Regions from separate parts of the Pseudocitrobacter sp. CD920760 genome, predicted to be linked through region 1. Evidence: predicted binding sites of a transcription regulator. Region 1 holds the regulator's gene; the other holds the start of a gene.

The links. The regulator sigma-54, encoded in region 1, starts transcription at its own class of promoters, with help from an activator protein. The targets are predictions, from matches to a motif close to GTTGGCACANNTTTCGCTNT.
Region 2: a site for sigma-54 is predicted at 1,993-2,012, ahead of norV (anaerobic nitric oxide reductase flavorubredoxin). Genes of this name have one in related genera too.

Annotation. Positions count from the first base shown of each region.
Region 1 is NZ_CM173490.1:4,632,854-4,637,065, reverse strand. Features, by position in the region: gene rapZ (RNase adapter RapZ) at 1-675, opposite strand, end outside; gene ptsN (PTS IIA-like nitrogen regulatory protein PtsN) at 709-1,197, opposite strand; gene hpf (ribosome hibernation promoting factor) at 1,254-1,541, opposite strand; gene rpoN (RNA polymerase factor sigma-54) at 1,564-2,997, opposite strand; gene lptB (LPS export ABC transporter ATP-binding protein) at 3,045-3,770, opposite strand; gene lptA (lipopolysaccharide ABC transporter substrate-binding protein LptA) at 3,777-4,212, opposite strand, start outside.
Region 2 is NZ_CM173490.1:4,112,125-4,116,336, reverse strand. Features, by position in the region: gene norW (NADH:flavorubredoxin reductase NorW) at 1-501, opposite strand, end outside; gene norV (anaerobic nitric oxide reductase flavorubredoxin) at 498-1,946, opposite strand; gene norR (nitric oxide reductase transcriptional regulator NorR) at 2,133-3,653, shown strand; gene gutQ (arabinose-5-phosphate isomerase GutQ) at 3,650-4,212, opposite strand, start outside.

The DNA.
Region 1 (4,212 bases):
ATAGCTGCGGGTCTGGTAGATAAAGTTATGGACTTCCGTATGCCTGTCGAGGAATGCGGCAACCGGTTTATCGAGGCCGGTCATTGGGCGCAGTTTTGGATCCCAGTGCGGGTTTGGCAGGAAGCGTACGTCGAAGACGTAATCCGCATCGATAGGAATACCGTGCTTGAAGCCGAAGGATTCAAACACCATCGTCAGTTCGCGCTCGCGTTTGCCCAGCAGGCGGGTACGCAGCATTTCTGCCAGCTCGTGTACCGACATCTCGGAGGTATCGACGATAAGGTCCGCGCGTGAGCGCAGCGGCTCCAGCAGGTCGCTCTCTTTGTCGATGGCGCTCTCCAGTGACAGGTTTTTGCTGGAAAGCGGGTGCAGACGGCGCGTGTCGCTGTAACGACGGATCAGCGTATTGCGATCGGCATCAAGGAACAGCAGTTGTGGAGAAAATGCGTCCGGCAGATTTTCCATCGCTTTTTCGAAGATTTCCGGCGACTCCGGCATATTACGCACGTCGATACTGACGGCGGCGGAGATCTCCCGGTCGGCCAGCGTTTTCGCCAGCTCTGGCAGCAGGACTACCGGCAGGTTGTCCACACAGTAGAAACCCATATCTTCCAGCGCCCGTAAGGCCACGGATTTACCCGAGCCTGAGCGGCCGCTGACGATCATCAGTACCATGTACCGTTTCTCCTCAGTACGAACTCATTTCCCTTACGCTTCATCACTGTTTTCCGTTTCGGTGATGATTTGATAAAGCTCTTCGTCACTCTGCGCTGAGCGCAGGCGGCGGCAGATAGTTTTATCCGCCAGACGTTTCGCCACCAGTGAAAGCGTATGTAAGTGCGTTTTGGTTTGGTCCGCAGGCACCAGCAGAGCAAACAGCAGGTCGACAGGCTGATTGTCGATGGCGTCGAACGCGATCGGCGTTTCAAGCTGCACAAAAACGCCCACGGCGCGCAGCGTATCTTCTTCCAGCTTACCGTGTGGAATGGCGATGCCATTGCCAATGCCGGTACTGCCCATTTTCTCGCGGGTGAGAATCGCTTCAAACACCACCTGAGGAGGCAGACCTAACTGCTTTGCCGCCAGTTCACTGATGATTTCCAGCGCACGTTTTTTACTCTGGCAGTGAACAGCACTGCGGGTACATTCCTGGTTAAGCACATTGCTCAGTTGTAGAGCCGAATCGTTATTTATCATAATTTCACCTAAGCATCGCCCGACACTTTACCGGCATCGGGCGACCGCCCGGACAATTAGTGTTGTTTCAGTTTATCTTTATGTTTATTAAGCTGCCGCGCCAGTTTGTCGATCAACAGATCAATAGCAGCATACATGTCCTGCCCTTCCGCGCTGGCATGAAGTTCGCCCCCGTTAACATGCAGGGTCGCATCCGAGATGTGCGTCAATTTCTCCACTTTTAACACAATATAGACCTGATTGATCCTCTCAAAATACTGTTCCAGCTTCACGAATTTCGTGTTGATGAAATCGCGCAGGGCTTCAGTGATTTCGACGTTGTGTCCAGTGATGTTGAGCTGCATAGTGTCTTCCTTATCAGTTGAGTCACACCAGTTGTTTACGCTGGTTAGACGGCGGAATGGATAAAGACTCTCGGTACTTCGCAACGGTTCGACGGGCCACCATGATACCCTGATCGGAGAGCATGGAGGTCAGCTTACTGTCGCTCAGTGGTTTCGCGGGATTTTCCGCGGCAATCAATTTCTTCACCAGCGCGCGAATCGCCGTGGATGAGGCTTCACCGCCACCCTCAGTATTCACATGGCTTGAGAAGAAATACTTAAGCTCAAAAATACCGCGCGGGCTATGCAAATACTTCTGCGTAGTCACGCGTGAAATCGTGGACTCGTGCATCTCGACGGTCTGGGCGATATCCGCCAGCACCATCGGTTTCATATACTCTTCGCCGGACTCAAAAAACGCCTGCTGCTGCTCAACGATGCAGCGGCTGACGCGCAGCAACGTGTCGTTGCGGCTCTCAAGGCTTTTAATCAGCCACTTCGCATCCTGCAGATTACTGCGAATAAACTGGCTGTCGGCGTCGTTACGGACGTTGTTACACATGCCCGCGTAGTGCTGATTAATTTGCAAACGTGGAATGCTGTCGGCGTTGAGTTCCACCACCCAGCGGCCACTGACTTTGCGTACCAGCACATCAGGGATAACGTACTCCGGCTCGCCGGTCTGGATCGACTGACCCGGACGCGGATCCAGTGACTGAATCAGATCCACCGCTTCTTTCAACACGTCTTCTTTCAGACGCGTGACGCGCATTAACGATCGGAAATCGTGGTTGGCAAGCAGATCGAGATGGTCGCTGATGATCAGACGGGCTTCGGCGAGGCGGGGGGTTTCTTTGGCAAACTGAGAGAGCTGAATAAGCAGGCAATCGCGGAGATCGCGGGCGGCGACGCCCACCGGGTCAAATCGCTGGATCCGCTTAAGCACCGCTTCGACTTCATCCAGACCGATTTCGTCATCGCCCATGCTCTCGCGGATATCTTCCAGCGGGACGGTCAGATAACCGGTATCGTCAACGGCGTCGACGATGGAGGTGGCTATCGCCCGGTCTGTATCGGTAAACGGCGTGAGTTCCACCTGCCACATCAGGTAATCCTGGAGGGACTGGGTGGTTTCGCCCTGATAGACCGGCAGTTCGTCGTCCTGGTAATCTGCGCCAGTGCCTGAGGGCGTTCCGGCGGTGTAGATTTCATCCCAGCTGGCATCGAGCGGCAGCTCTTCCGGCATATCTTTCTGTTCGAGCGCGTCGGCGCTGTCTAACGTTTCGTTATCCGGCGTCTCTTTGGCATCGATTTCTTCATGAATATCGGTTTGCTCAAGCAGGGGATTACTCTCCAGCGCTTGCTGAAGTTCCTGCTGCAGTTCCAGCGTCGACAGCTGTAACAAGCGAATAGCCTGTTGCAGCTGTGGCGTCATGGCGAGCTGTTGGCTGAGCCTTAATTGCAAACCTTGCTTCATGTTCAGTGCGATAATCTCCGGCTAACCTCTCTCATGCTTCTACCCTATCAGAGTCTGAAGTCTTCCCCAAGATACACACGTTTAACATGTTCGTCTTGTAAGATCTCTGTCGGGGTGCCGTGGGCGATAAGCTGCCCCTGGCTGACGATATACGCACGCTCACACACCGCCAGCGTTTCGCGGACGTTGTGGTCAGTGATTAACACGCCGAGACCGCTGTCGCGCAGGTGCTCAATGATGTGTTTGATATCGATAACGGAGATCGGGTCAACGCCCGCAAACGGTTCATCCAGCAGGATAAATTTCGGATTTGCGGCCAGCGCGCGGGCGATCTCTACGCGGCGGCGTTCGCCCCCGGAGAGCGATTGACCCATGTTGTCGCGCAGGTGTTCGATGTGGAACTCTTCCATCAGCTCATTACAGCGGTCTTCGCGCTGTTCGCTGGTGAGATCGTCGCGAATTTGCAGCACCGCCATCAGGTTGTCATACACGCTCAGACGACGGAAAATGGACGCTTCCTGCGGCAGATAGCCAATCCCACGACGCGCACGGGCGTGCAGCGGCAGCAGGCTGATATCTTCGTCATCAATAATGATATTGCCCGCATCGCGCGGCACGATACCGACCACCATGTAGAAGGTGGTGGTTTTACCCGCGCCGTTCGGCCCAAGCAGACCCACAATCTCACCGGAGTTGACGGTCAGACTGACATCCTCTACCACGCGGCGGCCTTTGTAGGCTTTAGCCAGGTTCTTTGCAGTTAATGTCGCCATAACGAATTAGTTACTCTTCTTCTGTGCCGGAGCCTGGTCTTTGTTTTTGTCCTGCAACTGGGACGGAACCAGAACGGTCGTTACGCGTTTACCTTTTTCGCTAAACGCCTGCATTTTCTGTTCTTTAACCAGGTAAGTAATTTTGTCGCCCTTGATGTTGCTGTCGACCTGTTCCAGATACGCGTTACCGGTCAGCACCACGAAATCACTTTGCAGTTCATAGTGCATTTTGGCGGCGTGGCCTTTCACCGGCTTGCCGTTGTCCTGCATCTGGTAGAAGGTCGCCGGGTTACCGTAGCCGTCGATCACTTCTTTGCCTTTTTCGCCGCCAGGACGGGTCACCACCACCTTGTCGGCGTTAATTTTGATACTGCCCTGGGTCACAATAACGTTGCCGGTAAAGGTCACGATATTGCCCTGCATATCCAGCGACTGCTGATCG
Region 2 (4,212 bases), 520 kb from region 1:
CACCGCTTTACCAGCGCGACTGAAGTCCATCGCCAGCTCGCTGCCAATCAGCCCGCCGCCGATAATCAGTACACGCTGCGCATCACGCAGGATACTCTGCGCGGCCCCGAATTCCTGCTGGCTGTTGAGGGTCAGCATCAGCTCTTTTCCGGGAACCGGCGGTACGATGGTTGATGCGCCTGTCGCCAGCACCAGTTTGTCGTAGCGCCACTCTCTGTCCTGACTTTTCACCACTTTGGCCCGTGCGTCGATGTCGCTTACCCAAGTTTGTGGAAAGAGATTCAGATTGTACTGCTCGGCAAACTCGCCCGCGGTTTGCAGCGTCAGGTCGGCGGCGGTTTGCCCCCGGCTGACGACGTGGCTGAGGTCTGGCTTGTTGTACTCATCAATACTGTCGGCGGCGATCAAGGTCAGCGGCACGGCAGCATCCTGTTTGCGAATATTTTTCACCAGTTGGCGGGCCGCGAAGCCCGACCCGATGATCACGATGCCATTATTCATTTTGCCTCCGTGGCCAGCACATCGAAGACATCTTTACCCAGTGAGCATTCCGGGCACAGGAAGTTGTCTGGCACGTCGCTCCACGGCGTGCCCGGCTGGACATCCTGGTTCGGCTCGCCTTTTGCCGGATCGTAAATCCACTGGCAGACGCTGCACTGCATGCTTGGGCCGAGGTCAGCGGCTGCCGCTGCGGCACAGGCGCATTCTTCCTGCGCGGTTGTGACTTTGGCACTCACCTCCGGCAGCGGCGCAAGCGCCCACTGGCGGGCGATTTCCCGACCGTGTTCGCGGCACACTTCCAGCGCGTCAAAGTCCGGGCGCCATTTGGCTTTCAGGCTCAGTGACATTTCAAAGCCCGCATCCTGCAAGCGGGTAGAGAGACGGTCAACCGCGCCGCCGCTCCAGCCATGTGAACCGAATGCGCTGGCGCGTTTGTTACGGAAACGCAGACCTGTCATCTCTTCGACCAGACCGGCAATTTTCGGCATCATCACGTTGTTCATGGTTGAAGTACCGACCAGCACACCTTTAGAACGGAAAACATTGGTCAGGATTTCGTTTTTATCGCTGCGGGCAACGTTGAAGATTTTCACCGCCACGCGTGGGTCAACTTCGTTGATGCCCTGAGCAATCGCGTCCGCCATCATGCGGGTGTTGTTCGACATGGTGTCGTAGAAAATAGTGATGCGGTCTTCCTGATAATCGGCCGCCCATTTCAGATACAGTTCAACGATTTGCGTCGGATTGTCACGCCATACCACACCGTGGGAGGTGGCAATCATATCGACCGGCAGGTTGAAGCCGAGGATCTCGGTAATTTTTGGCGTTACCAGGCGGCTAAACGGCGTCAGGATATTGGCGTAGTAGCGCTGGCACTGTTCAAACAGTTCGGTCTGATCCACTTCGTCGTTGAACAGACGTTCGTCGCAGTAGTGCTGGCCAAAGGCATCGTTACTGAACAGAACCGCGTCGCCAGTCATGTAAGTCATCATGCTGTCCGGCCAGTGCAGCATCGGGGTTTCAACGAAGATCAATTGTTTGCCGTTACCGATATCCAGGCTGTCACCGGTTTTCACCGTATGGAAATTCCATTCCGGATGGTGGTGGTGACCGTTGATGGAATCAATGGCGTTGGTGGTGCAGTAAATCGGGGTGTTCGGAATGTAAGACATCAGCTCGGTCAGCGCACCGGCGTGGTCTTCTTCCGCGTGGTTGATAATGATGTAGTCGATGTCGTTCAGGTCGATTTCGCTGCGCAGGTTCTGCACGAATTCGCGGCTGAATTTGTGGTCAACGGTGTCGATCAGGACATTTTTACCTTCACGGATCAGATAGCTGTTGTAGCTGCTACCGCGCAGCGTTTTATATTCGGTACCGTGAAAATCACGCACTTCCCAGTCACGTTGGCCAACCCAATGAATGTTATTTTTAACCAGAATAGACATAGCAACCTCAATCAAATGCAGTGTTTTTAAAAAAGATGTTTTGCTTATTGCAGGTTGCGTGCCAACTTTTTAACTTGTTGTTTTATATATTTTTAATATTTTATCGTGCATTTTTATTGTCAAAATGACTGTTATTGGTATGGTCGATATGACAATATGCATTGTCAAAAAGACAATGAGGTCATCATGAGTTTCTCGGTCGATGTACTGGCGAATATCGCCATCGAGCTACAAAGTGGGGTTGGGCATCAGGATCGCTTTCAGCGTTTAATCACCACGCTGCGTCAGATACTGGAATGCGACGCCTCGGCGCTGCTTCGCTACGATGCGCGGCAATTTATCCCGCTGGCAATCGACGGGCTGGCGCAGGATGTGCTGGGTCGTCGCTTTACTCTGGAAGGGCATCCGCGTCTGGAAGCCATCGCCCGCGCCGGAGATGTCGTCCGCTTCCCCGCAGACAGCGATTTACCCGACCCCTATGATGGATTAATTCCCGGTCAGGAGAGCCTGAAAGTGCATGCCTGTGTCGGGCTGCCGCTGTTTGCCGGGCAGAATCTGATTGGCGCGCTGACGCTCGATGCGATGGAGCCGGCACAGTTTGATGTCTTCAGCGATGAAGAGCTGCGACTGATATCTGCATTGGCCGCCGGGGCACTCAGCAACGCGCTGCTGATTGAACAGCTGGAAAGTCAGAATATGCTGCCGGGAACGCCTGCCGCCTTTGAGCCGGTTGCCAATACCGATATGATTGGCCTGTCGCCGAATATGATGCAGCTGAAAAAAGAGATAGAAATCGTCGCGGCGTCCGCTCTCAATGTGTTGATTAGTGGCGAAACGGGTACCGGGAAGGAGCTGGTGGCGAAATCGATTCATGAAGGATCGCCGCGTGCGGCTAACCCGCTGGTCTATCTCAACTGTGCGGCGCTACCGGAAAGCGTGGCGGAAAGTGAGCTCTTTGGCCATGTAAAGGGCGCGTTTACCGGGGCAATCAGCAACCGTAGCGGTAAGTTTGAAATGGCCGATAACGGTACGCTATTCCTCGATGAAATTGGCGAACTGTCTCTGGCGTTGCAGGCCAAATTGCTGCGCGTATTGCAGTATGGCGATATTCAGCGCGTCGGCGATGACCGTAGCCTGCGCGTCGATGTGCGCGTTCTGGCGGCCACCAACCGCGACCTACGCGAAGAGGTGCTGGCCGGGCGTTTTCGTGCCGATCTGTTCCATCGTCTGAGCGTCTTCCCGCTCTCCGTTCCACCGCTGCGTGAACGTGGTGATGATGTGGTGCTGCTGGCGGGCTATTTCTGCGAACAGTGTCGGTTGCGTCTCGGGTTGTCCCGCGTGATTCTAAGCTCCGGGGCGCGGGCGCATTTGCTGAGTTATGGCTGGCCGGGCAACGTGCGAGAGCTGGAACATGCCGTGCATCGCGCGGTGGTGCTGGCGCGCGCAACGCGCAACGGTGGCGAAGTGATTCTGGAAGCTCAGCATTTCACGTTTGAAGAAAGCACGGTTGCGCCAGTCCTTGAAAGTGAAGCGCCAGCGTTACCCGTGTGTCACAACCTGCGTGACGCGACCGAGCACTTCCAGCGTGAAATGATTCGTCAGGCGCTGTCGCAAAACAACAATAACTGGGCCGCCAGCGCGCGGGCGCTGGAGACAGACGTCGCCAACCTGCATCGGCTGGCGAAACGTCTGGGAATGAAGGATTAAAGAATTCCGGCCTGATAGAAGTTTTGCAGGTTGATCGCGCCGACCAACTGGCCGTTGTCATCCACCACCGGCGCGGCGCTGATTTTTTTCTTCATCAGTTGTTCTTTAGCATCAATGGCGCGACTCTGCGCATTCAGCGTCGTACCGTTCACCGTCATCGCCAGGCTCACGTTATCCGCCAGCGCGCCGCCGCCAACCAGCCAGCGGCGCAGGTCGCCGTCGGTAAACACGCCTTTCACCTGCAACTGCTCATCGCATACGGCAACCAGGCCCAGCCCGGTGCGGCTCAGTTCGAGCATCGCGTCCATAATACTGGCGTGAATGCTCACCTGCGGCACCTCGGCATCGCGGCGCATCAGATGATGCACTTTATTCAGTAAGCGCGCGCCCAGCGCGCCAGCCGGATGCGAACGGGCAAAATCTTCCTCATTGAAACCCCGCGCCTGCATCACGGCCATCGCCAGCGCATCGCCCATCATCAGCGTATTCACGGTGCTGGAAGTGGGGGCCAGACGCATCGGGCAGGCTTCACGCTCCACGGAAATATCAAGAACGGCTT